Regions from separate parts of the Pseudomonas sp. GW823-FHT02E01 genome, predicted to be linked through region 3. Evidence: predicted binding sites of a transcription regulator. Region 3 holds the regulator's gene; each other region holds the start of a gene.
What was found. The regulator FliA, encoded in region 3, starts transcription of late flagellar genes. The targets are predictions, from matches to a motif close to CTAAAGTTTNNNNNNNNNNNGCCGNTAA.
Positions count from the first base shown of each region.

Region 1: the regulator FliA is predicted to act here: its motif matches at 9,380-9,407, upstream of AC1RDQ_RS10340 (methyl-accepting chemotaxis protein).
Region 2: the regulator FliA is predicted to act here: its motif matches at 4,443-4,470, upstream of flgM (flagellar biosynthesis anti-sigma factor FlgM).

Region 1 is NZ_JBXAJS010000004.1:4,131-14,316, forward strand. It holds gene vimR (transcription regulator VimR) at 1-70, opposite strand, end outside; gene AC1RDQ_RS10300 (zinc-binding alcohol dehydrogenase family protein) at 196-1,209, shown strand; gene AC1RDQ_RS10305 (multidrug effflux MFS transporter) at 1,628-2,824, opposite strand; gene AC1RDQ_RS10310 (heavy-metal-associated domain-containing protein) at 2,915-3,112, opposite strand; gene AC1RDQ_RS10315 (hypothetical protein) at 3,262-3,645, shown strand; gene AC1RDQ_RS10320 (heavy metal translocating P-type ATPase) at 3,839-6,232, shown strand; gene cueR (Cu(I)-responsive transcriptional regulator) at 6,229-6,642, shown strand; gene AC1RDQ_RS10330 (PA4780 family RIO1-like protein kinase) at 6,879-7,772, opposite strand; partial or broken gene AC1RDQ_RS10335 (cache domain-containing protein) at 8,218-9,306, shown strand; gene AC1RDQ_RS10340 (methyl-accepting chemotaxis protein) at 9,436-10,164, shown strand.
Region 2 is NZ_JBXAJS010000005.1:64,060-74,245, forward strand. It holds gene flgD (flagellar hook assembly protein FlgD) at 1-459, opposite strand, end outside; gene flgC (flagellar basal body rod protein FlgC) at 475-918, opposite strand; gene flgB (flagellar basal body rod protein FlgB) at 922-1,329, opposite strand; gene cheR (protein-glutamate O-methyltransferase CheR) at 1,693-2,520, opposite strand; gene AC1RDQ_RS13285 (chemotaxis protein CheV) at 2,566-3,498, opposite strand; gene flgA (flagellar basal body P-ring formation chaperone FlgA) at 3,581-4,339, shown strand; gene flgM (flagellar biosynthesis anti-sigma factor FlgM) at 4,507-4,833, shown strand; gene AC1RDQ_RS13300 (flagella synthesis protein FlgN) at 4,882-5,349, shown strand; gene AC1RDQ_RS13305 (flagellar brake protein) at 5,442-6,188, shown strand; gene AC1RDQ_RS13310 (MFS transporter) at 6,252-7,628, opposite strand; gene AC1RDQ_RS13315 (glutamine synthetase family protein) at 7,699-8,943, opposite strand; gene AC1RDQ_RS13320 (sensor histidine kinase) at 9,145-9,837, opposite strand; gene AC1RDQ_RS13325 (response regulator) at 9,834-10,186, opposite strand, start outside.
Region 3 is NZ_JBXAJS010000011.1:110,330-120,515, forward strand. It holds gene AC1RDQ_RS24015 (protein-glutamate methylesterase/protein-glutamine glutaminase) at 1-165, opposite strand, end outside; gene AC1RDQ_RS24020 (chemotaxis protein CheA) at 214-2,478, opposite strand; gene AC1RDQ_RS24025 (protein phosphatase CheZ) at 2,525-3,313, opposite strand; gene AC1RDQ_RS24030 (chemotaxis response regulator CheY) at 3,335-3,706, opposite strand; gene fliA (RNA polymerase sigma factor FliA) at 3,875-4,615, opposite strand; gene fleN (flagellar synthesis regulator FleN) at 4,612-5,442, opposite strand; gene flhF (flagellar biosynthesis GTPase FlhF) at 5,559-6,887, opposite strand; gene flhA (flagellar biosynthesis protein FlhA) at 6,899-9,028, opposite strand; gene flhB (flagellar biosynthesis protein FlhB) at 9,258-10,186, opposite strand, start outside.

The DNA of each region.
Region 1 (10,186 bases), on a different contig from region 3:
GCGCGGCGGCGGACAGGCTGCCCAGGTCCGCCGCCCGGACAAACAACTGCAAGTCATCGAAACGCAGCATCAAGAACACCGATTATCAAAAAAAAATTGAAAGAGACTGCTCTTTTAGCCGGTTTTATCTTCAGGAGAAATAGCCAATCATCTGCCCCATCGAATCCCTTCTTTATTAGTGTTCAGGAGCCGCCCATGAAAGCCATTGCCTACTACGCCTCGTTGCCGATCAGCGACAACAAGGCTCTGCAAGACATAGAGCTGCCAGAGCCGGTTGCCGGCCCCCGCGACTTGCTCGTGGAAGTCAAAGCCATCTCGGTCAACCCGGTGGACACCAAGGTGCGCCAGAACGTCCAGCCCGAAGGCGGCGCGGCCAAAGTGCTGGGTTGGGACGTGGCCGGTGTGGTCAAGGCCGTGGGCAGTGAGGTGACGCTGTTCTCGGTCGGCGACCAGGTGTTTTACGCTGGCTCCATCGCGCGGGCGGGCGGCAACAGCGAGTTGCATGTTGTGGACGAGCGCATCGTCGGCCACATGCCCAAGACCCTCGGATTCGCCGAAGCCGCTGCCCTGCCGCTTACCGCGATCACGGCCTGGGAACTGTTGTTCGAGCGCCTGCAAGTGCGCGAAGGCAAAACCGATGAAGGCCAGAGCCTGTTGATCGTCGGCGCGGCAGGTGGCGTGGGCTCGATTCTTACGCAGCTCGCTCACCAACTGACGGCCCTGAAAGTCATCGGCACCGCTTCGCGTGCGCAAACCCAAAGCTGGGTGAAGGAGTTGGGCGCTGACCTGGTGATCGACCATGGCCAGCCACTGAGCGAAGCACTCAAGCGTGCCGGTGTGGACCAGGTTACCCACGTCGCCAGCCTGACCCAGACCGACCAGCATCTGGACCAATTGGTGGAGGCATTGGCGCCCCAAGGCAAACTGGCGCTGATCGATGACCCCAAGTCGCTGGACGTGACCAAGCTCAAGCGCAAGAGCCTGTCACTGCACTGGGAGTTCATGTACACCCGTTCGCTGTTTGAAACCGCGGACATGATCGAACAGCACAACCTGCTCAATCGCGTCGCCTGGCTGATCGATGCCGGGACACTGAAAACCACGATGGGCGAACACTTCGGTACGATCAACGCGGCCAATCTGCGCCGTGCCCATGCCCTACTGGAAAGCGGCAAAGCCAAGGGCAAGATTGTATTGGAAGGGTTCTGAAGCGCTGAAAAAACCGCCACTGATTTCATCGCTTTCTGCTGTTTTCCGTCTGCGACCGGGACGCTCCGGTCGCGGACAACCTCTGTGGGCGCCCTCGAAAAGTCGTGTTTTTTTTAGTTACAAACCGTCAGTCAGACAGTTGATCCTTGTCACAATGGTGACCGTGTACGGGTCTACAATCGAATCTCCTGCGAGGCATTCTTTTGCGTAACGTCTTTTACGAGAGGTGATCAGCTGTGAAGATCCTGATAAAAGAACTGGCAAAATCCCAGTGGCAAGTCCGTCTTGACCAACATGCTGTGACGTTTCGCAGCGAAGCAGAAGCTCGCGCTTTCACGCGTACCCTTGAAGCCCGCATCCAGGCCCCTCACCCGATTCCCGTCCTCCTCACGCAGCGCGCAGCCGGCTGACTCCGGCCTCAAACCCGGGCTTGCGCCAGCGCCCGGGCATTTTGCAAACGCCGGGTGAGCACCGCCGCGCTCACCACCAGAATTCCACACAGGCTGATGACCATGGCCATCGGCACGGCGCTGCCGTCGTGCAACACGCCCACCAGCGCAGAGGCGCCGGCAGCCACGCTGAATTGCAGGCAACCGAGCAGCGCCGACGCGCTGCCGGCCCGTGCGCCCTGCCCGCTCATCGCACAAGCCGCCGCGTTGGGGCTGATGCAACCGAGGCTGGCGATACAGATGAACAATGGAATCAGCAGCGGCCACAATTGTGCCGTGTGCAGAGAGCTGACAGCGAGCAGGGTCAAACCGGCCGCCAGATAAACCCACACCGCGCGCGCCAGCAAAAACATCGGGCCACGTTTGGCCAGTAACCGCGCGTTGACCTGCGCCACCAGAATGAAGCCCGCCGCATTGATGCCGAACAGCCAGCCGAAATGCTCGGCCGCAACGCCGTAGAGCTTGATGAAGATGAAGGGCGAACCGGCGATGTAGGCAAACATCCCGGCGATGGCGATGCCCCCGGTCAAGGCATGGCCAAGAAATATGGGATCGGCCAGCAACCGACCGTACTGACGCAGCGCACCCGACAGCGGTTGACGCGGTATGTGGGCCGGCAAGCTTTCCGGCAAGCCCGTCGCAACCGCCAGGCCCGCCAGCGCACTGAAACCGGTCAAGGCCAGGAAAATCGACTGCCAGCCTGTCGTGTTGACCAACAACCCACCCAGCAATGGCGCAAGGATGGGAGCAAGTCCCATCACCAGCATCAGCTGCGAAAAGACTTTCGCCGACCCCACCGCATCACACTTGTCGCTGACCACCGCCCGGGAAATCACCATCCCCGCGCAACCGCCCAACGCCTGGATGAAACGCGCGCCGATCAGCCATTCCAGGTTCGGCGCATAGGCGCACGCCACGGAAGCCGCGGTGAACAAACCGACACCGATGAGCAACGGAATGCGTCGCCCGAAACGATCCGCCACTGGACCATAGGCCAACTGACCGATGGACAAGCCGAGGAAGTAGGCCGCCAACGTCATCTGGACGTGATTTTCGTCCGTGCCGAAAGCCAGGGCCATGGCCGGGAAGGCCGGCAGGTAGAAATCGATCGCCAGCGGACCGAAAGCGCTCAAGGCGCCGAGAATCAGAATGGTACGGAAGTTCATCAGGCATCCAGTGGGGCAGAAGTCGGCAGCCCGACAGTCTAGCCGCGCACGGACGCCTTGAACATTCCGGTAGCTCGCTAACTATCAAATTCAGGCCAGTTTGACGCCGTAACCCTCTTCGCTGATCGCCTCGATCACCTGCTCGGCGGTCAGCGCACTTTCGACACCGACCTCCCTGGCAGCCAGATCGACCCGCACACTGGCTGCCGGGTCTTTGGCCTGGAGCGCCTGGGTGATGGCCTTGACACAGTGACCACAAGACATGCCTTCGACGTTGAACACTTGCATGGGATGACTCCTTTTTCCGAGGGTTGAACCCAGTTTCGAGCTTGCCACCATGGCAAGATCAAGTTCTGAAGTGATCTGCCGGGCTGGCAATCGGCGCGACGCTCGGCCAAGCTGCGTCCATCAATGACTCGAACTCAGGAGATTCAGCCATGCGCTGGTCAGTTTTCAGCCTGTTTGGCTTTCTCAGCCTTTTCGCCGCCGTGCCTTCGGCCAATGCTGCCAGTCAGGATTATGGCGTGCTGATCATTTCCCGCGAGCGCCTGGAAGTCGCGACCAGTTGCGAAATCGGCGTGTACATCCAGGATCAACTGGCGGCGCGGCTGTTTCAGGAACAGAGCACCTCGTTCAACCTGCCGCCGGGCATCGTCTCGCTACGCCTGAAACTGCTGCCGGGCCAGATGCCGGGTTGCAATCCGGGCATGCTCGCGCCGGGTTCGCAGGATATCCAGCTCAAGGCTGGCGATGTGCTCAAATACCGGATCGCGATGACGCAGGAAGGGATGTACCTCAAGCGCGCCGGTCTCGGCTACTGACATCTATACCCCCTGTGGGAGCGAGCTTGCTCGCGATTAGGCCGTTACATTCAACAACTCTGTTGACTGGTACTCCGCCTTCGCGAGCAAGCTCGCTCCCACAGGGGATCAGCGGCACGTTTAAGATTGGCACTTGACCTTGCCAGCATGGCAAGGTTGATCCTGTGGTCATCTACTACAGGGAGTGCGACCGATGTCCGAATCCACCACGTTCGACCTGCCGATTGCCGGCATGACCTGCGCCAGTTGCGCCGGGCGGGTCGAGCGCGCCTTGAGCAAAGTCATTGGCGCCAGTGCCGTCAGCGTCAACCTCGCCACTGAGCAGGCGCGGGTCCAGGCACCCGGCGACAGCTTGCCGGCCTTGATAGATGCCGTGGCCAAGGCCGGCTACAGCGTGCCGCAACAGAGCCTGGAATTGAGCATCGACGGCATGACCTGCGCGTCCTGCATCGGTCGCGTCGAGCGTGCGCTGGGCAAGGTGGCCGGAGTGAAAAGCGTCAGCGTCAACCTGGCCAACGAACGCGCCCACCTTGAACTGCTTGGCCAGATCGATCCGCAGACCTTGATCACCGCTGTGACAAAGGCAGGCTACAGCGCCAGCGTCTGGGAAGCCGAACACCCGCCAACCGACAATCAGCAACAGCGCCTGCACCGCGAACGCCTGGCCTTGATCATCGCCATTGCCCTCGCCTTGCCGCTGGTATTGCCGATGTTGCTACAGCCATTCGGCGTGCACTGGATGCTCCCGGCCTGGGCGCAATTCGCCTTGGCCACGCCGGTGCAATTCATCTTCGGCGCACGGTTTTACGTCGCCGCCTGGAAAGCCGTGCGCGCCGGGGCCGGCAACATGGATTTGCTGGTCGCCCTGGGCACCAGCGCCGGGTATGGCTTGAGCCTGTACGAATGGGCTACCGCCGCCGGGCGCATGCCACATCTGTATTTCGAAGCCTCGGCGGTGGTGATCGCCCTGGTGCTGCTGGGCAAGTACCTGGAAAGCCGCGCCAAGCGCCAGACTGCCAGCGCCATTCGAGCCCTCGAAGCCTTGCGCCCGGAACGGGCGATTCGGGTGACCGATGGTCACGAGCAAGACGTCGCCATCAGCGCCCTGCGCCTCAATGACCTGGTGATGGTCAAACCCGGCGAACGCTTCCCGGTGGATGGCGAAGTGGTTGAAGGCCAGAGCCACGCCGACGAAGCCCTGATCAGCGGCGAAAGCCTGCCGGTGCCCAAGCAGCCCGGCGACAAAGTCACCGGCGGCGCGATCAACGGTGAAGGCCGGTTGCTGGTGCGTACCCAGGCCCTCGGTGCGGAAACCGTGCTGGCGCGGATCATCCGTCTGGTGGAAGACGCCCAGGCCGCAAAAGCGCCGATCCAGAAACTGGTGGATAAAGTCAGCCAGGTGTTCGTGCCCACCGTACTGCTGATTGCCCTGGCAACCCTGATCGGCTGGTGGCTGTATGGCGCGTCGATGGAAACCGCGCTGATCAACGCAGTGGCAGTGCTGGTGATCGCCTGCCCATGCGCCTTGGGCCTGGCCACACCGACGGCGATCATGGCCGGCACCGGCGTGGCGGCGCGCTACGGAATTCTGATCAAGGACGCCGAAGCACTGGAGCGAGCCCATGAGGTCAGCGCGGTGGTGTTCGACAAGACCGGCACCCTGACCTCCGGCGCCCCGCGCATTGCTCATCTGAGTGCCATCGACGGTAATGAGGCGAGCCTGCTGCAATTGGCCGGCGCCCTGCAACGCGGCAGTGAGCATCCGTTGGCCAAGGCTGTTCTGGATGCCTGTGCCGAGCGTGGACTGAAGGTGGCCGATGTCAGCGACAGCCAGTCCCTGACTGGTCGCGGCATCGCCGGCAACCTCGAAGGGCGTCGCCTGGCGCTGGGCAATCGGCGTCTGCTGGAAGACAGCGGCTTGAGTGCCGGGCCGTTGGCCGACTCGGCGATCGCGTGGGAAAAAGAAGGCCGGACCTTGTCCTGGCTGATCGAACAATCCCCCGAACCCCACGTGCTGGGCCTGTTCGCCTTTGGTGACACCCTCAAGCCCGGCGCGCTGCAAGCGGTGCAACAACTGAGCGCACGAAACATCAGCAGCCATCTGCTGACCGGCGACAATCGTGGCAGCGCCAACGTGGTGGCCCAGGCCTTGGGCATCCACGATGTGCATGCCGAAGTGCTGCCGGCGGACAAGGCCGCCACGGTCGCCGCACTGAAACAGACCGGGGTGGTGGCGATGGTCGGTGACGGCATCAACGACGCCCCGGCACTGGCCGCCGCCGACATCGGCATCGCCATGGGTGGCGGCACCGACGTCGCCATGCACGCGGCCGGCATCACCCTGATGCGCGGCGATCCACGACTGGTGCCGGCCGCATTGGAGATCAGCCGCAAGACCTACGCCAAGATTCGGCAGAACCTGTTCTGGGCCTTCGTCTATAACCTGATCGGCATTCCGCTGGCCGTGTTTGGCGTGCTCAACCCGGTGTTGGCCGGTGCGGCCATGGCGTTGTCGAGCGTCAGCGTGGTGAGCAATGCGCTACTGTTGAAAACCTGGAAACCCAAGGACCTGGAGGACAACCGATGAACATCGGCCAAGCGGCCCGCCACAGCGGCCTGAGCGCAAAGATGATCCGTTATTACGAATCCATCGGCCTGCTCAAGGCAGCCCATCGCACCGACAGCGGCTACCGGGTATACGGCGAAGACGACCTGCACACGCTGGCGTTCATCAAACGCTCGCGGGACCTGGGGTTTTCCCTGGAAGAAGTCGGCAAGTTGCTGACCCTCTGGCAAGACCGCCAACGCGCCAGCGCCGATGTGAAAGCGTTGGCCCGCCAGCACATCGATGAGTTGAACCAGAAGATCCGTGAGCTCGGCCAGTTGCGCGACACCTTGCAGGACCTGGTTGAGCACTGTCAGGGCGATCATCGGCCGGATTGCCCGATTCTCAAGAATCTGGAATCGGGCTGCTGCACCAGCCCGACTCATGCCTGATCCCTGTGGGAGCGAGCCTGCTCGCGAAAGCGGTCTGCCTGCCACATTGATGCTGGATGTGCCGACGTCTTCGCGAGCAAGCTCGCTCCCACAGGGTTTCAGTGTCGGTCACATAATTCGGGCTTGGCACAAAATCTGTGGGAGCGGGCTTGCCCGCGAAGGCGGACTGTCAGGCGACATAATTATTGAATCTGCACACAAAAAACCCGGCCGAAGCCGGGTTTTTCTTTAACCGATCACTGCATCCACGGTGGAGGCGGTTCTTCGGTCTTGCCCGGCGGCGCATCGTCCGCCGCGCGTACGGCTTGCCTGCGCTCCTCATCCAGGCGCGCGGCCTCGATCTCGCGCATGATTCCGCCCACGTCGGCCAGCTCTTCCGTGTCGGCGAACTCGCCGGTCAGGACACTGGCCGGGTGCAAGGTGCCAGCCTCGTACAAGGCCCACATTTCCTTGGCGTATTTGGTCTTCTTCAACTCCGGCGCAAACCGCCCGAAATAGGACGCCATGTTGCCCACGTCCCGCTCCAGCATGCTGAACGCGTGGTTGTTGCCAGCCGCATCCACCGCTTGCGGCAGGTCGATAATCACCGGGCCGGTCGGCGTCAGCAGCACGTTGAACTCCGACAGGTCGCCGTGCACCAGACCGGTACACAACATCAGCACGATCTGCGAAATCAGGAACGCGTGATACTCGCGCGCCTGGTCCGGTTCCAGCACCACATCGTTCAGACGCGGCGCCGCATCACCGTACTCGTCGGCCACCAGCTCCATGAGCAGCACGCCTTCGAGGAAGTCGAACGGCTTGGGCACCCGCACACCGGCACTGGCCAGACGGAACAGCGCCGCCACTTCGGCGTTCTGCCAGGCGTCCTCGGTTTCCTTGCGGCCAAACTTGGAGCCCTTGGCCATCGCACGGGCCTGACGGCTGTTGCGCACCTTGCGGCCTTCCTGGTACTCGGCCGCCTGACGGAAACTGCGTTTATTCGCCTCCTTGTAAACCTTCGCGCAACGCAACTCGTTGCCGCAGCGCACCACATAAACAGCTGCTTCTTTACCACTCATGAGTGGGCGCAGCACCTCGTCGACCAGACCGTCCTCGATCAGGGGTTCAATGCGTTTTGGAGTCTTCATCAGCTTTTATTGTGGGTCCTTTATTACCAAACACGCGAAAGTCATTCGTTATACGGCAATCCACTCACGGGGGGGAGGGGTTGCCGACTTATGAACATTGCAGATGCACACAATGTACCGTTCTCATCAGGTAAAACCGACGACCGCCATGGTCGTTCCAGATCATAGCCGAGCCTGCCTCACTTGTTGTGCAGAGGCATTGAGGGCAATTGCGACAGAAGCTGACACCACAGTTCATGCCTTCCGTAGGATTTTTCCCAACAGACCTCAATTTCCTCCGACAACAGCCGAAGTCCTAAGTGACAAAGTGATTTGTCCGACAATCGCTCCCCCAATAATAGCGATGCCGCACTCAAGGACCCGGGTTGACCAAGAACGTTTACGGCTGCCAATAAACCGCGAGTCATCTGCACTGCGTGGGCCTACAAGAAAATCTGGAGCGCGGATGAACATCAAACAGAAGTTGACCTGGGCGTTTGCAATCATCGCCTGCCTGCCCGTGGTGCTGGTCGCCACCCTCGTTGTGCTGAACCTGCGCAGTGATGCCAGGGACGAATTCGTCGACGGCAGTGCCCGCGAGATTCGTCAGGTCAGCAATGCCATGCAATTGTTCTTTGACGGCATCAGCCAGAACGTCGATTACCTGGCCAAGCAGCCGCTGATCCGAAACTCCGACGACAGCCTCAAGACTTACATGGCCGCCAACGCCGAAAGCGTCCCTCAGGGGGAGGCTGACAAAAAAGTCTTCGCCCTGCTCCAGGATCTGGGCAACAGCCACCCGGCCTACGCCTATGCCATCCTCGGCACGGCGGCGGGCGGCTATGTGTCGTGGCCGGATGATCCCAAGCTGAATAACTACGACCCGCGCCAGCGCCCCTGGTACAAGGCCGCCCAAGCCAAACCGGGCAAGCCGTTTCGCACCGAGGCCTACTACTGGGCCCAGGATGACGCGACCTATGTCAGCACCGTGCGCACCATCGACAACAAGCTGGGCACCAACGGCGGCGTGGTCAGCATCGACGTGACGCTCAAGCAGCTCACCGAAATCGTCAAACAGATCAAGCTCGGTGAAACCGGCTACCTGATGCTGCTGGAAAACACCGGCATGGTCCTGGTGGACCCGAAACAACCGGATCACAACTTCAAACCACTGAACAGCCTTGGCGACGGCTACGCGCAATTGGCCAAGGCCGGCAAGGGCCTGGTGGAAGTGGAGCTGAACGGCGAGCACTACATGGCCAACGTCTGGCCGTCCGAACAACTGGGCTGGACCTTCATCGGCCTGATCAAACAGGACGACGTGATGAGCTCCGCGACCCAGTTGACCTGGTTGATCGCCATCATCGCCGCCGTCCTGGCCGTCATCTTCGCCATCGTCGGCGCCAGTTTTGCCAGCCTCATCGTGCGCCCGATCCGCAGCGTGGCCAGCGGCCTGGAAGGTATCGCCCAGGGCGAAGGCGACCTGACCCAGAACCTGCAAATCCGTGGCAACGATGAAACCGCGCAACTGGCCAACTGGTTCAACCAGTTCCTGACGGCGATTCGCAACCTGATCCAGAACATCGGCGGCGCGGCGGGCAAAATCCTCGCCACGTCCAAGAGTTCGACTCAGGTCTCCAGCGACATGGCCGAAGCCGCCGGACGCCAGCGTGAAGCGGTGGACATGGTCTCCACGGCGTTCCACGAAATGGTCGCCACCGCCAACGAAGTCGCGCGCTCTTGCAGCCAGGCGGCGGAGTCTGCCGACAGTGGCCAGCGCCAGGCGCGCGAAGGTCAGCAACAGATCGATGCGGCGGTGAACAGCGTGGATCGCCTGAGCCAGGAAATCGAACAGTCGGCCCAGTCGATGCAACAGCTCGAACGCGACAGCAACGACATCCAGTCGATCCTGGGGACCATCCGCTCGATCGCTGAACAGACCAACCTGCTGGCGCTGAACGCCGCGATCGAAGCGGCCCGGGCCGGTGAACAGGGACGCGGCTTTGCCGTGGTGGCTGACGAAGTGCGGGCTCTCGCCAAGCGCACGGCCGACTCCACGGCGGAAATCGACGGACTGCTGGGTAACCTGGCCAAACGCACCAGCCAGGTGACCCAACAGATGCACGCCAGCCTGGAAGTGTCCCAGCAATCGGTGACGCGCATCGGCGAGGCACGCAACAGCTTCGGGCAGATCCGCGAATCGGTGGACGTGATCCGCGACATGAACACCCAGATCGCCACGGCGGCGGAACAACAGCATCAGGTGGCTGAAGACATCAACCGGCACATCAGCCAGATCCATGGCGATGCGCAGTTGGTGGCGGAACTGGCCAACTCGGCCCGCCTGGACTCCCAGAGCCTGGCCGGGTTGTCCAATGAACTGGACGGGTTGGTGCGCAGGTTCCGTACCTGATCAACCGGCACACCCCATTACC
Region 2 (10,186 bases), on a different contig from region 3:
CACTGTCTTGCCGGCTGCGTCGGTGATCTTCAGGGTGGCAGACGCCACCGAAGACGGAACGACCACCGTGCCGCTGAGGCTCTTGGTGGTATCGACCACGGCCTTGTCGCCTGGAGCGATGACCGAACGCCCCACCAGCGACGACGCCTGCAAGGCCTGGGACGAGTTGTAGTTGCTGGCCAGGCCGGTCACCGTATCGTTGAGCGTGGTGATGCCTTCCAGGCTACTGAATTGCGCCAGCTGGGCCACGAATTCGCCGTTGTCCTGGGGTTCCAGCGGGTTCTGGTTTTTCAACTGAGTAACCAGCAATTTCAGGAATGCATCCTTGCCCAGGGCCTTGTTGCCCGTGGCGCTGCCGGTTGCCGACGCGAGGCCGTCAGTCGTGGTGCTGGTCTTGATCGAGGAGTTGGCCAGGATATCGTTGAGGCTCAAACCACTGGTGGAATCGGTAACACTCATCTGAGGCGCCCCTTATCACTGACCGAGGGTCAGGACCTTCTGCATCATGGTTTTGGCGGTGTTCATCATTTCGGCGTTGGTCTGGAACGAACGACTCGCGGAAATCATGTCGGCCATTTCCTCTACCACGTTGACGTTCGGGTAGTAGACGTAACCCTTGGCATCGGCCGCCGGATGGTTCGGCTCGTAGCGCGCGTCAAGATTGCTCTGGTCTTCGACTACACCCAGCACCTGAACACCCTGACCGGCGGCGTCCTGGCTCTGGAACAGCGAATTGCTGCCGCCGCTCTGCCCGCCCTGGAACATGGTGGCGAATACCGGGTGACGCGCACGGTAGGTCTGGTCGATGCTCGACGAGACCGTTTCGGCGTTGGCGATGTTCGAAGCGACGGTGTTCAAACGCGTGGTCTGCGCACTCATGCCGCTACCGGCAATGTTGAAAACACTGGATAGAGACATGGCTTACTCTCCGCGCAGGGCTGACACCAGCCCTTTGAATTTGCTGTTGAGCAGGGTGAAGCTGGCCTGGAAGCCGATCGCGTTTTCCGCGTAGTTCGACTGCTCCAACTGGGCGTCCACGGTGTTCTGGTCAATCGACGGTTGCATCGGCGTGCGATACAGCAACGACTCGTCGCCATTGCCCAGGCCTTCAGCCTCGATATGACGGCTGTTGGTCATGTTCAAGGCGAAAGTGCCGCTTTTGGTTTTCTCGTTCTGCTCGGCGAGCACTTTCGAGAAGTCCAGGTCCCGAGCCTTGTAGTTCGGGGTATCGGCGTTGGCGATGTTGTTGGCCAGGACTTCGGCACGCTGGGCTCGGAAGCCCAGGGCTTGTTCGTGGATACCGAGCGCTTTATCGAAGCTGATGCTCATGTCGGGAAACCTTCGGGTGACCTGATTTTTCGTAGAATCAACTTAGCAAGCCCCATGCCAATTCAAAAACCCCCGGAAACCGGGGGCTTGCAGGCCATGGCAACATGGCAATGCCAGAAAAGCGGCAACGGTTTTCCGCCGGATGCCGCTTTTCTGCCGCCTCCTCACCCTTTTCAGAACACCGCCGCCCCTGTGGGAGCGAGCTTGCTCGCGATTGCGGTGTGTCAGGGAAAGTTGAACTCGACTGTCAGGACGCTATCGCGAGCAAGCTCGCTCCCACAGGGGTCAGCAGCGTTTGCAAGAAATCAGCACACAAAAAACGGGAGCCTATAAGGACTCCCGTTTTCGATGACGCCGGCAAATTCACTTCGCCTGGTAAATGATCCCCGGGCTGCACTGGACCATCTGGTAATGATCCGGCAAACCGTTCAACGCTTCGGAAGCACCGAGAAACAGGTAACCGCCTGGCTTCAATGTGCTGTGGATGCGCAGCAGGATGTCCTTCTTCACCTCGGCGGAGAAGTAGATCAACACATTGCGGCAAAACACGATGTCGAACTTGCCGAGGCTCGCGTAGCTGTCCAGCAGGTTGAAGGAACGGAATTCCACCCGGCTCTTGATCGGCGCCTTGATCGCCCAGCGCCCCGGCCCTTTCGGGTCGAAATAACGCTGCAGGCGCTCAGGCGACAGGCCGCGGCCGATGGCCAGGCTGTCGTACTCGCCGGTCTTGCAGTTGTTCAGCATGGTACCGGACAGGTCAGTGGCAACAATCTGTACGCCCATCCTCAACTGGCCCATGTTGACCCGCTCGAACTCGTCGATGGACATCGACAGCGAATACGGTTCCTGGCCCGACGAGCATGCTGCCGACCAGATGCGCAGGCGCTGACCGGGACTGGCCTTGATCGCTTCGGGCAGTACCTTGTTCTTCAAGACTTCAAACGGGTAGGTGTCACGAAACCACAGGGTTTCGTTAGTGGTCATGGCATCCACCACCTGCTCGCGCAAACCGCTGCGCGGCTGGGTCTGCATGCGCTGAACCAGTTCCCCCAAAGACTTGATGCCTTGCTGTTCCATCAGTTTGTTGAGACGGCTGGAGACCAGGTACTGCTTGTTTTCACCGAGCAAAATGCCACAGGCTTTTTCCAGAAATACCCGGAACTGTTCGAAATCCAAATTACCCGTAGACAATGATGCCGCCTCTTAAATCGTGTTGACTGCCAGGGGTGCGAACCCCTAGCTGATATCTGCTGCTTTGATCCGGTCGACTACCCGGGATGCCAGGTCATCAGGACGGAACTTGGCCAGGAAGTCATCGGCACCGACCTTCTTGACCATCGCCTGATTGAAAACCCCCGACAACGAAGTATGCAGGATGATATGAAGCTTTTGCATGCGCGGGTCGTTGCGGATTTCCGCCGTCAGGGTGTACCCGTCCATCTCCGGCATCTCGATGTCGGAGATCATCATCAGGAACTCTTCTTCCGGCTTCTTGCCCTCGTCCACCAGTTTGCGCAGGTAGTCCAGCGCTTGCCGACCGTCGTTCAACGCCACCACTTCCACGCCGACCGTTTGCAGGCAGCGCGTGACCTGCTTGCGCGCCACCGACGAGTCGTCGACCGTCAGCACGCGCAACGAAAGCGCCTTGTGCTGGGTTTCGACATCCACCACCCCCACGGAAATCGCTTCCGGCGTCGGCGCCACTTCCGCCAGCACCTTCTCGACGTCGATGATTTCGACCAACTGATTGTCGACCCGCGTCACCGCCGTCAGGTAGTGATCGCGCCCGGTGCCCTTGGGCGGCGGATGGATCTCCTCCCAGTTCATGTTGACGATGCGTTCCACCGAGCGGACCAGGAAACCCTGGGTCTTGGTGTTGTACTCCGTGATGATCACGAAGGGGCTGTTCTTGTCTTTCAACGCGCCGGAACCAGTCGCCATCGCCAGATCAAGGATCGGAATGGTCGCCCCCCGGATGTTCGCCACGCCGCACACGACAGGACTGGATTTGGGCATCAGCGTCAGTTTGGGGCATTGCAGCACCTCCCGAACCTTGAACACGTTGATCCCGTACAGTTGCTGGCCGTCGAGACGGAACAACAACAACTCAAGGCGATTCTGCCCCACCAGTTGCGTGCGCTGGTTTACCGAATCCATTACACCAGCCATGCCAGACTCCTACGCCAACGCCAAGTGTTGTTGCGACGCGCCTTCATCACTAAACGGCACGGCGCTTGCTTTTTTAATCGTTATGAACACAAAACCGACATTTTTTCGACGCCTGACCACACCGTACCGCAAATTGCTCGGCGTGCTGGCGGCTGTTTGCCTGTTCAACGCTGGCAGCCCTGCCCTTGCTGACGCGGTTACCTTGCCTGACATGCTTATCGGCGTCACTCAGGGCTTTCTTGAATTCACCGTAGAAGACTATCTGGCGACCAGTCAAACGGAGGGTCGCTACGAGATCCAGGTCAACCAGCTCGATCCGCGCATGCACATGCCCATGTGCGACAGGGAATTGACAGCAACACTCGAGAGTCCCAAGCCGCTGGGACGGGTTACGGTCAAGGTTCGCTGCGAGGGCGCTTCCCCCTGGACGGTGTTCGTACCCGCTCAAGTCCGCCTGTTTCGCGATGTCGTGACCAGCGCCCGGCCACTGCGCCGTGCCGCCATTGTCGAGCCTGGGGATGTGGTCCTGCGCGAGCGCGATATCAGCCTCATCAGCCAGGGCTACCTGACCGCCCTCGATCAGGCGATCGGGCAGCGACTGACCCGACCAATGGTCGCCGACCAGGTGATTACCCTGGTGCATATCGAACAGGCCGAAGTCATCCGCAAGGGTGATCAGGTGGTGATAACCGCCCGCAGCGGTACCCTCAGCGTGCGCATGCCGGGAGAAGCCCTGTCAAACGGCAGCCTGAGCGAGCAGATCCGGGTGAAAAACCTCAATTCCCAACGAGTCATCAAGGCGCAGGTCATGGCGCCGGGGCAGGTGGAAGTGTCCATGTAATTCGCTCTGTTCATCAGAATGTGGCGCTTGCCGCGGCTGTTCCCTAGACTGTGCTCCATGCAGGGCATGCGCTGACGCGCGCAAGGTTCATTGATAAATGAGCCTAAAGTTTTCCAGGGAATGGCCGAAACCATGGCAAGCGTCCAAATTCCCAGAGGTTTTTTATCATGGTCATCGATTTCAGCCGTTTGAACAGCTCCTCGTCCCTGACGGGCAGTACACGTACCAGCGCCAGCAAGGAAAGTGCCGAGGCCGGCAAATCCGCGCCGCTGGAGTCCGCGGCCGAACAGGCCGGTACCGTCAAAAGCGGGGAATCGGTACATCTCAGCGATGAGGCTCAACAGTTGCAGAAGGTCACTGAACAGCTGCGCGATCAGCCTGCCGTCGACAAAGCCCGCGTGGCCGAATTGAAAGCAGCGATTGCCGATGGCAGCTATAAAGTCGACAGCAACCGTGTAGCCAGCAAACTGCTCAACTTCGAAGCCCAGCGCTAGGCCACCGCCGGCGCCAGGCTTTTGGACGCTTAAAACCCAAGGCCAGCCATGCACGACACTCATTTACTGCAACTGATCACCGACGACTTTGCCCCAGCGCAACACCTGCTGGAGTTACTGCAGACCGAATCCCTCGCATTGCATGGCCGCGACATGCCATTGCTCGAGAACATCCTGGCGCAGAAACAGGCATTGGTCGTTTTGCTCGAACAGCATGGCCGCAAGCGCAGTGAAATCCTTGCCAACCTCAACCTGCCGACCAACCGTGGCGGTCTGGAGCAATTGGCCAGCCAGTCGAGCATTGGCGAGCAGTTGCTGGCGCAAAGTGACGTGCTGACCGATCTCCTGGCCCAGTGCCAGGCCATCAACGCCAACAACGGCCAGTCGATCCTCACTCAACAGGCCGCTACAGCCACCCAGCTGAAAATCCTCAACGGTGGTGAAACCCCGGCGCTTTACGATGCCAGCGGAACATTCTCCAAGCTTGCCAAGCCGCGCCCGCTCAGTCAGGCATGAGCCGGTCAATGCCCCTGCTCTATCAAGACGCGCAACATACTGGCAAACTGATAGCCAGTCGTAGTCAAATTTTGTCTGGAGATTGATTAAACGTGTCCAATGCCTTATCCGTGGATGATGCTCCGCAGCCACCCAAGGTGCTCTCCACGCCCTTGGAAATCTCCAGCAACCTGCGCCAGTTGCTCGAAAGCCATGACCCGCTGATCATCACGTTCCACGAGCGCAGCCAGCGCTTCCAGAGCTACCTGGTGGACCTGGACCGTGACAGCAACATGATTGCCCTGGACGAAATGATTCCCCGTGACGGCGAGCGTTACCTGCTGGCGGGCGAGTCGTTCAGGGTCGAAGGCTTCCACGAAGGCGTACGCATTGCCTGGGAAAGCAACGGCCAGTTGAACATCGACGAATCCGGTGGCAGCCGCTGCTATCGCGGCCCCCTGCCCGATGAAGTGGTGTACCACCAGCGCCGCAATGCCTTCCGCGCCGCGTTGAAGCTGGCACAATTGGTCAACGTCAACCTCGACGGCGAAAAACTCAAGGCGCCCATCAGCGGCAAGCTGCTGGATATTTCCGCCACCGGGTGCAAACTGCGCTTCGACGGCGACATCACCGGCAGCCTGCAACTGGGTCAGGTTTACGACCGTTTCAACGCCGACCTGCCCTTCGGCAAGATGACCGCGCCGGTCGAGTTGCGTTATCTGCACTTCGAAGAAAGGATTTCCACCACCTTCGCCGGCGTTCGCTTCCACAACATGAGCGGGCTGGTGCAACGTCAGGTCGAACGCTTCGTCTACCAGTTGCAACGCGAAGCGCGTCGCTTCGACAAAGACGACATCTGATAGCGCATCAACAAAAAACGGGCAGTCCCTTGCGGTGACTGCCCGTTTTTTTGTGCCCCGGTTTTAAGGCCTGGCCTCGCTGAAGTTAGGGTCCCGCCCTGTATCAGGGTCTTGCGGCGGCTGATCGGATTCAGTTTCGGTGACAGGTTCTGATTCAGGCTCTGGCCCGGTACTCACCGGACTGTGCATCTGATCCTGCACCACCTGCTCGTCAACACGCGGGTCGAGGCAGGCCACCAGTGGCGAACTCGTCATATTGTCCGGCATGGCCACGTGATGCAGCGGTGCGTCGTCGACCTGATGCAGGTTGGTCACTGCTTTCGGGCGAATCCGCCATACCAGCACCAACGCAAAGAAACTGAAGAACGCATAGAGCATCTGGCTGCCGAACAGCTTCATCAGCACGCCTGCCACCAGCGGCCCGATACTCGCACCCACGCCATAGGTAACCAGCAACATTGCCGTCAGGGACACCCGGCGATCACCTTCGACGTGGTCATTGGAGAACGCCACCGCTAACGGATACAGGCAGAACTGCACCAGCGAACAGAGGAACCCGGCGATGAACAATACCTCCAGCGGCACCTGCGGCATGATCGCCAGCGGCAGTGCAGCCAGTGCCAGGCTGAACGCGAAACTGCGGATCAGCACGGCCCGATCGTAGCGGTCGGACAACCAGCCCAACGGCCACTGCACCAGCAGCCCGGCAAAAATGCAGCTACCCATGAACAGACCGACCTGCTCGGTGGACAACCCTTGCTGCGAGGCATACAGCGGTGCCAGACCGTAGAACGAACCGACGATCAGGCCCGCTCCGAGCACCGTGCTCAGTGACTGCGGCACGCGCTTGATAAAGAACCGTGGCTCCATCGGTGCCGGGTGCAAGGGTGCCGGGTGAATGCGCCGGGTCAGGGCCACGGGTACCAGGCATAGCGCGAAGCACAGGGCGACCAACATCAGCAGTTCAAGCCCCAGCCCTGGGTGCATGACCAGAATCAACTGCCCCAGCACCAACCCCAGGTACGAAGCGATCATGTAGCCGCTGAAGACCATGCCACGTTGATTGGCATCGGCCTGCTCATTGAGCCAGCTCTCGATCACCATGTACTGGCACATCATGCCGAGGCCGACGATCACCCGCAAAAACAGCCAGGCCGGCAACCAGTCCACCAGGCCATGGCCGAGCACCGCCGCGCCAACGATCCCGGCACAGGCCGAATAGGCCCGGATATGCCCGACCCGGGCAATCAACCGGTGACCGATCTTGCCCCCCAGCACCAGGCCGAAATAGTTGGCAGCCATCAGCGCACCGACCCACAGACTGTCGACATGGTCGGCAGCCAGGCGCAACGCCAGGTAAGTACTCAACAGACCCGAGCCGATCAACATCATCAGCGAGGCGAAATACAATGCTCGAAAGGATTTCCAGATTTGGCGCATCGGCGTTCCGAGCGGCTCCTTGCAGTGAGAATCGGCTATCGCTAAACGATAGCCGGATGTCGACGGAACGTCAGGCCTGGGCTGCTAAAACACGCCTTTCCCAGGGAGTAATTTCATCATGGAAACTGGTCAGTTCCAGGGTCTTCGAAGCGATGTAGCCTTCGATGAATTCCGCGCCGAACAGTTCCTTGGCCAACTGGCTACGTTTCAGACGCTCGAGTGCCGCATGCAAGGTACACGGCAACGAAAGATTGTCCGGCACCTCGAACTCACCCTGGATCGGCGCGCTCGGCTCCAATGTCTTCTCGATGCCATGCAACCCCGCCGCCAGGCTTGCGGCAATCGCCAGATACGGGTTGGCATCGGCCCCCGGCAAGCGGTTCTCGACCCGACGGGCCACCGGCAAACTGGCCGGAATGCGCAGGCCGGCCGCCCGGTTGTCGTAGGACCAACAGGCATTATTCGGTGAGGCGTAAGGGTGGCACAAGCGCTGATAGGAGTTCACGTTCGGCGCAAACAACGCAGTGAAATCGGCCATGCACGTTTGCTGACCGGCAATGAAGTGGCGGAAGGTGGCCGTCTCCTGCCCCGCCTCGTCGCTGAACACGTTACGCCCGGAATCGATCTCGACCACGCTCTGATGGATATGCATCGAACTGCCCGGCGTATGCGCCAACGGCTTGGCCATGCACACCACGCTCAGGCCGTGCTTGAGGGCCACTTCCTTGAGCAGGTGCTTGAACAGGAATGTCTGATCGGCCAGCAACAGCGGATCACCGTGCAGCAGATTGATCTCGAACTGGCTGACACCCATTTCGTGCATGAAGGTATCGCGAGGCAACCCCAACGCAGCCATGCACTCGTAGACTTCATTGAAGAACGGCCGCAAGCCGTTGTTGGAACTGACGCTGAACGCCGACTGACCATCTTCGCGGCGACCGTCCAGCCCCAGTGGCGGTTGAAAAGCCAGGGTCGGATCGGTGTTGGGTGCGAAGACAAAAAACTCGAGCTCGGTCGCCACCACAGGCGCCAGGCCGCGGGCCGCGTAACGGGCAATCACCGCCTTGAGCTGACCACGGGTCGACAGGTTGGAGCTGGTGGTGGTGCCCAGTTCATCCGCATCGCAAATGGCCAAGGCCCGCGGTGGATGGCTCCAGGGCAAGCGGTGGATTTGTGCAGGGTCCGGGATCAGCGCCAGGTCGCCATCATCGCTGCCGTAAAACCGTGCCGGCGGATATCCGCCCATGATGCATTGCAGCAGCACGCCCCGCGCCATCTGCAAACGTCGACCGTCGAGAAACCCCTCGGAGGTCATCACTTTGCCCCGTGGTACGCCATTCAAATCCGGCGTGACACATTCAACTTGATCAATGCCCGTCAATCGCTGCGCGAGTGAACTCAGGCCAACGGTCGTCATGACGCTATCCTTGTTATTGTGCGGGCCGCGAACGGCGACCGTACAAAATAGGCTCCACGTGTTCGGAATTTCAAGCAGCGTCGAAAAAAATGCTGTCTGTCAGGGCAGGTAAAGGCGGAACACCCCTCCGCCCAACGGCCCGCCATTGCTGATTTCGGTACGCCCACCCACGCCGTTGCGCTGATGCAGCGCGGCAATTCGCCCGGCAAAGTACAGGCCCAGCCCGGTGCTGCCGGTGCTTTGATTGATACCCTGCAAGTAATCGACCTGACGTTCGATCATCTGCGCCGGATACCCCTCGCCATCGTCATTGATGGTCAACACCAGTTGCCCGGCTTCGTCGCTGACGCTGATCAAAACGGCATGCCGTGCAAAGCGAATGGCGTTGTTGATGCAGTTGGCCAATACCGACGCGATCAACTCACGATCGAAGAAACCCAGCGGGCTCAGCGGGTCCACTTCATAGGTGACCATGATCCCGCGGCTGGCGAACACCTCCTGATGACAAGCCAGTTGCGCTTCGATGAAATCGTCCAGTTCATGGTAGGCCGGTTGCAGCGGCATCTGGTTGACGCCGAGCTTGTACAGCCCCAGCAACTGCACGAGCATGCCGTTGAGGTGGGCGAATTCGAAGTCGATCACACCCTGCTCCGGCGCCTGCCGCGCCGACTCCGGCAATCGCCCCAGCCACTGGCTGTGGGCCTGCATCAGCATGGCCAGCGAGTTCTTCATGTCGTGCACGGTCGAGGCGATCACCGTGGAGAAATCCAGTGCCGGTTCGTTGTCGTTCATTGGCCAAACGCCTTGCTTTTCAGCTTCTGGTAACGCGGATAGCGCGCGTCGGTGTCGGGCATCAGGCCGACCAATTTCAGGCAAACCTGGCACTCCTCCAGCTCTGCCGAGGGAACGCTGGTATCGGTGCCATGCAACAACGACTGCGCCATGTTCAGGGCGATACTGATGTTCTTCGGTTGCATCGCCAGGGCCCTGCGAAATACCTGCCGGGCCTCCACCAGGTTGCCGGTCTTGTACACGCGCACGCCCTGACGGTTGAGTTCCGCGGCGGCGTTGCCGGAATTGAGGATGCTCGGGTCGTCGGTCTGCTTGGCGATGTCCTTCATGACCACCGGATCGTCACCGT
Region 3 (10,186 bases):
GTCCATGGTGATCACATCCGGCTTGAGGGCCAGCGCCTGATCGATCGCCTCTTTGCCGTTGGTCGCCGTGCCGACGACCTGGATATTGGAATCCGCTGAAAGAATTTCCGAGACGCGGCGGCGGAAAAACCCCGAATCGTCCACCACCAGGACTTTGACTGCCATAAACACTCCATTAGATGGAGCGAGGCCAGGCGCCTCGCTCCACCAGAATCAAATACGCCGTGTGGCGTAACGCTTGAGCATGCTCGGAACATCGAGAATCAGCGCGATGCGGCCGTCACCGGTGATGGTGGCGCCTGACATGCCCGGGGTTCCCTGGAGCATTTTGCCCAATGGCTTGATGACTACTTCTTCCTGGCCCACCAGTTGATCGACGACAAAGCCGATCCGCTGCGTGCCCACCGAAAGGATCACCACATGGCCCTCGCGCTGCTCTTCGTGAGCGGCGGAGCTGACCAGCCAGCGTTTGAGGTAGAACAATGGCAGCGCCTTGTCCCGCACGATCACCACTTCCTGGCCGTCCACGACGTTGGTGGTCGACAGGTCGAGGTGGAAGATCTCGTTGACGTTCACCAGCGGGAACGCGAACGCCTGGTTACCGAGCATGACCATCAGCGTCGGCATGATCGCCAGGGTCAGCGGCACCTTGATGACGATCTTCGAACCCTGGCCCTTGGCCGAGTAGATGTTGATCGAGCCGTTGAGCTGGGAAATCTTGGTTTTCACCACGTCCATGCCCACGCCACGACCCGATACGTCGGAAATCTCGGTCTTGGTCGAGAAACCCGGGGCGAAGATCAGGTTGTAGCATTCGGTGTCGCTCAGGCGATCGGCGGCGTCCTTGTCCATCACACCGCGTTTTACCGCGATGGAACGCAGCACGTTCGGGTCCATGCCCTTGCCGTCGTCGGAGATCGACAGCAGGATGTGATCGCCTTCCTGCTCCGCCGCCAGAATCACCTTGCCGCCACGGGCCTTGCCCGAGGCTTCGCGTTCTTCCGGTGACTCGATGCCGTGGTCAACCGCGTTGCGCACCAAGTGGACCAGCGGGTCGGCCAGGGCCTCGACGAGGTTCTTGTCGAGGTCGGTTTCTTCGCCGACCAGCTCCAGGTTGATCTCTTTCTTGAGCTGGCGGGCCAGGTCGCGAACCAGGCGCGGGAAGCGCCCGAAGACTTTCTTGATCGGTTGCATCCGGGTCTTCATGACCGCGGTTTGCAAGTCGGCGGTGACCACGTCGAGGTTCGACACGGCCTTGGACATGGCTTCGTCGCCGCTGTTGAGGCCCAGGCGGACCAGGCGGTTACGCACCAGCACCAACTCGCCGACCATGTTCATGATCTCGTCCAGACGCGCGGTATCGACACGTACGGTGGTTTCGGCTTCGCTCGCCGGCTTTTCCGCCGGTGGCGCGGCCGGGGCACGGGACGATGCCGGTGCAGCAGTTGCCGGGGCCGGTGCTTCGGCTTTTGGCTCGGGGGCCCTGGCCACCGGTTTCGGCGCGGCTGCCTTGGCGGCAGGTGCCGCCACCGAGGCGTTGGCGCCGGTTGCCTTTCCAACCGTCGCGCCCACTTCAGTGAACTTGCCTTTGCCGTGCAATTCGTCGAGCAGCGCTTCGAACTCGTGATCGGAAATCAGATCGCTGCCGGCCGCCACCGCGCTTGGTGCCGCGGGTGCAGGCACAGAAGCAATGGCCGACTCCAGCGCCTCGACAGCAAAATTACCCTTGCCGTGCAGCTGGTCGAGCAGTGCTTCGAATTCGTCGTCAGTAATATCGGAACTGTCGCCAGCCGCTTTCGGGGCTTCTGGCGCAGCCGGTGCCTGGACCACCGCGTCAACGGCGAACTGGCCTTTACCGTGCAGTTGATCGAGCAACGACTCGAACTCGGCATCGGTGATTTCGTCGCTGCCAGCGGCATTGCCGGCAGGCGCTGGAACAGCCGCCGGGGCCTCGGCCTGGGCCTTGACGGCGTTCAGCGAGTCCAGCAGTTGTTCGAATTCATTGTCGGTGATATCGCCCGACTCGCTTTCAGCCACAGGCGCTTCGACCACGGCGACGACAGGTGCGGCAGCCGCCTCGTCAGCCGATTGCGGCTCGGCCAGACGGGCCAGTGCCGCGAGCAGTTCCGGTGTCGCGGCCGTGATCGGGCTGCGTTCGCGGACTTCGCTGAACATGCTGTTCACCGCGTCCAGCGCTTCGAGAACCACGTCCATCAGTTCCGAGTCGACGCGACGCTCACCCTTGCGCAGGATGTCGAACACGTTCTCGGCGATGTGGCAGCACTCCACCAGCTCGTTGAGCTGGAGGAAGCCGGCGCCCCCTTTTACAGTGTGAAAACCGCGAAAAATTGCATTGAGCAAATCCGCATCATCCGGGCGGCTTTCCAGCTCGACCAGTTGCTCGGACAGTTGCTCTAGAATCTCGCCGGCCTCAACCAGGAAATCCTGAAGGATCTCTTCATCGGCGCCGAAGCTCATTAAGGGGGTGCTCCTAAAGGTCTAAAAACCTAAAATGCCTAAAATTCTAAAACCCTAGGCTGGATAGCAAATCGTCCACATCGTCCTGACCGGACACAACGTCTTCTCTTTTATCGGCATGAATCTGCGGACCTTCACCCTGAGAGAGATGTTTTTGTGGATCTTTTTCAGCAAGCATCGCTTCACGGTCATGTTCGATGCCCGCAAATCGGTCCACCTGACTGGCCATCAGCACGAGCTTGAGCAGGTTGCTTTCAACTTCGGTGACCAACTGGGTCACACGCTTGATCACCTGGCCTGTGAGGTCCTGGTAATCCTGGGCGAGCAGGATGTCGTTCAGGTTGCCCGACACCGCGCGATTGTCCGTGCCGCTGCGCGTCAGGAACCCGTCGACCCGCCGGGCCAGTTCACGAAACTCTTCGGCGCCGACTTCGCGACGCATGAAGCGCCCCCAGTCCGCGCTCAACACCTTGGCTTCATCGGCCAGGCCATTGACCAGCGGCGTGGCACTTTCCACCAGATCCATGGTGCGGTTGGCCGCAGCCTCGGTCAGCTTGACCACATACCCCAGGCGCTCGGTGGCGTCGGTGATCTGCGACACTTCTTCGGCCTGCGGCATGTGCGGGTCAATCTGGAAATTGACGATCGCGCTATGCAGTTCGCGGGTGAGCTTGCCTACTTCCTGATACAGGCCGCGGTCACGGGTCTGGTTGAGCTCATGGATCAATTGCACCGCGTCGCCGAACTTGCCTTTTTCAAGGCTCTCGACCAATTCGACGGCGTGTTTTTTCAGGGTCGATTCAAAATCGCCCAATGAAGTTTCGTTATTGCCCATAGCTCCCCCGTGGCGCACTCATCAACCGATGCGTTCGAAAATCTTCTCGATTTTTTCTTTCAACGCCTGGGCCGTGAAGGGCTTGACCACATAGCCGTTAACGCCGGCCTGGGCCGCTTCGATGATCTGCTCGCGCTTGGCTTCAGCGGTCACCATCAGCACCGGCAGGTGCTTGAGCTTTTCATCGGCACGCACGTGGCGCAGCAGATCGATACCGGTCATGCCAGGCATGTTCCAGTCCGTTACCAGAAAGTCGATGCTTCCGCTGTTGAGCACCGGGATGGCGGTAGTGCCATCGTCGGCCTCGACGGTGTTGGTGAACCCAAGGTCACGCAGCAGGTTCTTGATGATCCGCCGCATCGTTGAGAAGTCATCAACGATGAGGATTTTCATGTTCTTGTCCAATTCGACCTCCAAGCAGTCTTAAACGCGCCCAGCACCTGGACACGCCATTTCAATCAATCCGGCAAAGCACTCAATGACTGTCTGGAGCACAACAGATCGCGACCGGCGCAGTTCAACACCACACCAGCCTCGTTCGCAGTGTCCCCCACACTGCCTTCAGCGCGCTCGCCACTCCCCCAAACGCCCCCGCAAACGGGCCGCGCACTGGCTGTGTAACTGGCTGACCCGCGATTCGCTGACCCCCAGGACCTCACCGATTTCCTTGAGATTCAACTCTTCGTCGTAGTACAGCGCCAACACCAGTCGCTCACGCTCCGGCAAATTGGCAATCGCATCCGCCAGCGCAGCCTGGAAGCGTTCATCCTCCAGGTCGCGTGACGGCTCGACATGAGCACTCGCGCCATCCTCGTGCAGCCCTTCGTGTTCGCCGTCCTGCAACAGGTCGTCGAAACTGAACAGCCGGCTGCCCAGGGTGTCGTTCAAAATCCCGTAGTAATCGTCGAGACTCAATTGGAGTTCGGCCGCAACTTCGTGATCTTTAGCGTCACGGCCGGTTTTAGCTTCAATCGAGCGAATGGCATCGCTGACCATGCGCGTATTGCGGTGGACCGAACGTGGCGCCCAGTCCCCCTTGCGCACTTCATCGAGCATGGCGCCGCGGATTCGTATGCCCGCGTACGTCTCGAAACTGGCGCCTTTGCCGGCGTCATATTTGGTCGACACTTCAAGCAGGCCAATCATCCCGGCCTGGATCAGGTCTTCGACCTGGACACTGGCCGGTAAACGCGCCAGCAAGTGGTAGGCAATGCGTTTAACCAGCGGCGCGTAACGCTCGATCAGCTCGTACTGCGCATCACGTGCCGACTTCTTGTAGAGGTTGTAGCCGCTGGCTGTCATAGAACAGGTCCTGCTGTCTGCTGCACGAGGCGCTCGACGAAAAACTCCAGGTGCCCGCGCGGGTTGGCAGGCAGCGGCCAGGTATCAACCTTCTGCGCGATGGCCTTGAACGCCAGCGAGCACTTGGAACGAGGGAAGGCCTCGTAGACGGCGCGCTGCTTCTGCACGGCCTTGCGCACGCTTTCGTCGTAAGGCACCGCACCGACGTATTGCAGGGCGACGTCGAGGAAGCGATCCGTGACCTTGGTCAACTTGGCGAACAGGTTGCGTCCTTCCTGCGGGCTCTGGGCCATGTTGGCCAGGACGCGGAAGCGGTTCATGCCGTAGTCGCGATTGAGCAACTTGATCAAGGCGTAGGCATCGGTGATCGAGGTCGGCTCGTCGCACACCACCAGCAGCACTTCCTGCGCTGCGCGGACGAAACTGACTACCGAGTCACCAATGCCCGCAGCGGTGTCGATCACCAGTACGTCGAGGTTATCGCCGATATCACTGAAGGCCTGGATCAGGCCGGCGTGTTGCGCGGGGCTCAGATGCACCATGCTCTGAGTGCCGGATGCGGCCGGAACGATACGGATGCCGCCTGGTCCCTGCAGCAATACATCGCGCAGTTCGCAGCGGCCCTCGATCACGTCGGCCAGGGTACGTTTGGGTGTCAGGCCCAGCAGAACGTCGACGTTCGCCAGTCCCAGGTCGGCGTCCAACAGCATGACGCGCCGGCCAAGTTCGGCCAAAGCCAGGGACAAGTTCACTGACACATTAGTTTTCCCGACGCCACCTTTGCCGCCGGTCACCGCGATCACCTGTACGGGATGCATGCTGCCCATGTTATTTCTTTACCTTGTCTTGCATAGACGGAGGCCACATTACTGGCTGCGCGTTCACAAACGGAACAATGCATGGCAGACCATCGATGTAGGTACAAAAACTGTTCATTATTACCTCAGCCAACCTGCTTGGTCGGGCTGTGGTAGATGTCAGCGAACATGTCAGCCATGGCTTCTTCGCTGGGTTCTTCCTGCATTTGCACGCTCACGGCGCGGCTGACCAATTGATGACGGCGCGGCAGATGCAAATCATCCGGGATCCGCGGGCCATCGGTCAGGTAAGCCACCGGCAGTTCATGGCTGATGGCAAGGCTCAACACCTCACCCAGACTAGCCGTTTCATCCAGTTTAGTCAGAATGCAGCCGGAGAGCCCGCAGCGCTTGTAACTGTGATACGCGGCCGTTAGAACCTGTTTCTGGCTGGTGGTTGCCAGGACCAGATAATTTTTTGATTTGATGCCGCGACCGGCCAGGCTTTCGAGCTGCATGCGCAGCGCCGGATCGCTGGCCTGCAGGCCCGCGGTATCGATCAGCACCACGCGTTTGCGCAGCAACGGCTCCAGGGCCTGCACCAGGGACTGGCCGGGATCGACGTGGGTCACCGACACATTGAGAATGCGCCCCAGAGTCTTGAGCTGTTCCTGGGCGCCGATGCGGAAGCTGTCCATGCTCACCAACGCAATGTTCTGCGCGCCGTACTTGAGCACGTAACGGGCGGCCAGCTTGGCCAGGGTGGTGGTCTTGCCCATGCCGGCAGGGCCGACCATGGCGATCACTCCGCCCTCTTCCAGCGGCTCGACGTCCGGAGTAACGATCATGCGCGCCAGGTGCGCCAGCAACATGCGCCAGGCCTGACGAGGCTCTTCGATTTCGGTGATCATTGCCAGCAGGTCGCGCGACAGCGGGCCAGACAGGCCGATACGTTGCAGGCGACGCCAGAGGTTGGCCTGGTCCGGACGGCTGCCTTGCAGCTGATTCCAGGCCAGGGAGCCGAGTTGTACTTCCATGAGTTCGCGCAGGCTGTTGAGCTCGAAACGCATCGAGTCGAACGCGCGCGGGTCCACGCCACCGGACGCTGGCGCAGCGGCCGGCGCGGGACGACGGGGTTCGGCGTAGGTCGGCTCGATCAGCGGCTCGGCGGCAGTCAACGGCAATCCGGCGAACAGTTGGCGATTGGTTGCATTGTCGCTCTCGCCATCGCCACGCAGGCTCAATTCGGCCTGGGCGGTGACGATCCGCGACTGAGTCTTGCGCAATTCGTCTTCGAGTTCCATGTTCGGAACCCGCGGCGCCAGCGCCGACAACTTGTAATCCAGCGCAGCTGTCAGTTCGACCCCCCCGGCGATCCGGCGGTTGCCAATGATGGCGGCATCAGCGCCCAGCTCATCGCGAACCAGCTTCATGGCCTGACGCATATCGGCGGCGAAAAAACGCTTAACTTGCATAAACCACTACCTCAGCCGTTGGGCCCTACTGTCGCAACGATGGTCACTTGCTTGTTGTCAGGGATTTCCTGGTAAGCCAACACATGCAAACCCGGGACTGCGAGCCGGCCAAATCGCGAGAGCATCGCGCGAACCGGACCGGCCACCAGCAGAATCACCGGCTGACCTTGCATCTCCTGACGCTGCGCCGCGTCGATCAACGAACGTTGCAGCTTCTCAGCCATGCTTGGCTCCAGCAGAACGCCCTCTTCCGAGCCTTGTCCTGCCTTTTGCAGACTATTGAGCAATATCTGTTCCAACCTTGGCTCCAGCGTGATAACTGGCAGCTCCGACTCAGTACCTACAATGCTTTGGACGATTGCGCGGGATACGCCAACCCGCACGGCAGCCACCAGCGCGGCGGTATCTTGACTCTTGGCGGCATTGTTGGCGATCGCCTCGGCAATACTGCGGATATCGCGAACAGGCACTTGTTCGGCCAACAGCGCTTGCAGCACCTTGAGCAACTGCGACAGCGAAACCACACCCGGCACCAGCTCCTCGGCCAGTTTCGGCGAGCTTTTGGCCAGCAATTGCATGAGTTGCTGCACTTCTTCGTGACCGATCAGCTCACTGGAATGCTTGTAGAGTATCTGGTTCAAGTGAGTAGCCACTACTGTACTGGCATCGACCACCGTATAACCGAGGGATTGCGCCTGAGCGCGCTGGCTGATTTCGATCCAGACCGCCTCCAGGCCGAAAGCCGGATCTTTGGCGGTAATGCCGTTGAGCGTGCCGTAGACCTGCCCCGGGTTGATCGCCAGCTCGCGATCCGGGTAAATCTCCGCTTCGGCCAGGATCACTCCCATGAGGGTCAGGCGATAGGCACTCGGCGCCAGGTCGAGGTTGTCGCGGATATGCACCGTGGGCATCAGGAAGCCCAGATCCTGGGACAGCTTCTTGCGCACGCCCTTGATTCGCGCCAGCAACTGGCCGCCCTGGTTGCGGTCCACCAGCGGAATCAGGCGATAACCCACCTCCAGGCCGATCATGTCGATCGGCGTCACGTCATCCCAGCCAAGCTCCTTGGTTTCCTGGGCGCGGGCCGGCGACGGCAGCAACTCCTGCTGGCGCTTGACCTCTTGCAGGGCGTGAACCTTGGCCACGTTCTGCTTCTTCCAGAACAGGTAAGCGCCACCGGCCGCCAGGGCCGCCATGCTCAGGAACGAGAAGTGCGGCATGCCGGGCACCAGGCCCATGACCGCCATCAAACCGGCTGCCACCGCCAGCGCCTTGGGCGAGGCGAACATCTGGCGATTGATTTGCTTGCCCATGTCTTCCGAACCGGACGCACGGGTCACCATGATTGCCGCTGCTGTCGATAACAACAGTGATGGCAATTGCGCCACCAAACCGTCACCGATGGTCAGCAGCGCATACACCTTGCCGGCGTCGCCGAAGGTCATGCCGTGCTGGAAGATACCGACCGCCATGCCGCCGATCAGGTTGATGAACAGGATCAACAGGCCGGCGATGGCGTCACCGCGGACGAATTTGCTGGCACCGTCCATGGAACCGTAGAACTCGGCTTCCTGGGCCACTTCCGAACGACGGGCCTTGGCCTGGGCCTGATCGATCAGACCGGCGTTGAGGTCGGCGTCGATCGCCATTTGCTTGCCGGGCATCGCATCGAGGGTGAAACGCGCGCTCACCTCGGAAATCCGCCCCGCGCCCTTGGTCACCACGACGAAGTTGATGATCATCAAAATCGCGAAGACCACGATACCGACCACGTAGTTACCGCCGATCACCACCTCGCCGAAGGCCTGGATCACCTTGCCGGCCGCCGCATGACCGTCCTGGCCGTGGAGCATCACCACCCGCGTCGAAGCCACGTTCAACGCCAGGCGCAACAACGTCGCCACCAGCAGAATGGTCGGAAACACCGCGAAATCCAGCGGGCGCAGAGCATAGACGCACACCAGCAGCACGACGATGGACAGGGCAATGTTGAAGGTGAAGAACACGTCCAGCAGGAACGGCGGCACCGGCAACATCATCATCGCCAGCATGACCAGCAGCAACAGCGGCACGCCCAGATTGCCGCGACTCAAATCGGCAACGTTTGTGCGAGCAGTGTTGAATAACTGAGAGCGATCCACCGGTTTTCCCCGTTCCTTTAAAGCAAACTTTTGACGCCTGAAGCGAGCGCAGAGCGGCTACTGCAAGAAGCTTTCCAACTTTTGCAAAGGGAGAAATAGAGCGATTTTTCAGGAGGATATGAGTTGCCTGGACTGACGTCATCGCGGGCAAGCCACGCTCCCACAAGTTATCGCCAAACCTGTGGGAGCGGGCTTGCCCGCGAAGGGGCCATCAGCGACAGCGCGAAACTCAAGAGTCGCGGCGCAAATCCGGCGGAATCGGCAAATCATCCTTAAGCGGATCAGGCCGCTTGCCCTTGCCCGCCCGATACTGTCGAATCTGATAAACGTAAGCCAGCACCTGCGCGACCGCCAGGTAGAGACCGCCGGGAATCTCCTGCTCCAGTTCCGTGGAGTAGTAAATCGACCGCGCCAGTGCCGGAGACTCCAGCAACAGAATCTCGTTGGCCGCAGCGATCTCACGGATCTTCAGGGCCAGGAAGTCGCTACCCTTGGCCAGCAATACCGGCGCATTACCCTTTTCCGGGTCGTACTTGAGGGCCACGGCGTAGTGCGTCGGGTTGGTGATGACCACGTCGGCCTCGGGAATGGCGGCCATCATCCGCCGCTGGGACATCTCGCGCTGCAGCTGTCGAATTCGCTGCTTGACCTCCGGTCGCCCCTCTTGATCCTTGTGCTCGTCACGCACTTCCTGCTTGGTCATCAGCAGCTTCTTGTGGCTTTCCCAGAGCTGCACCGGCACATCCACCGCAGCGATGAGAATCAGCCCGCAGGCCATCCACAAGGTGCTCCAGCCCACGACTTGCAGACTGTGAATAATGGCCATATCCAAGGGCTCATGGGCGATGCGCAGCAGGTCGTCGATGTCCGACGACAGCACCGCCAGCGCCACGAACAGGATGATGATGAACTTGGCCAGAGCCTTGAGCAGTTCGACCAGCGACTTGGTCGAGAACATGCGCTTGAGGCCGGGACCGGGGTTCAAGCGGCTGAATTTGGGCGCCATGGAACTTGCCGCGAACAGCCAGCCACCCAGGGAAATCGGACCGATGATGGCAGCCAGCACCAACGTGATCATCACTGGCTGGATCGACCACAGGGCAATTTGCCCCGAGCGCATCAGGTAGGTGGCCATGGAGCGCTGATCCAGAATCACCT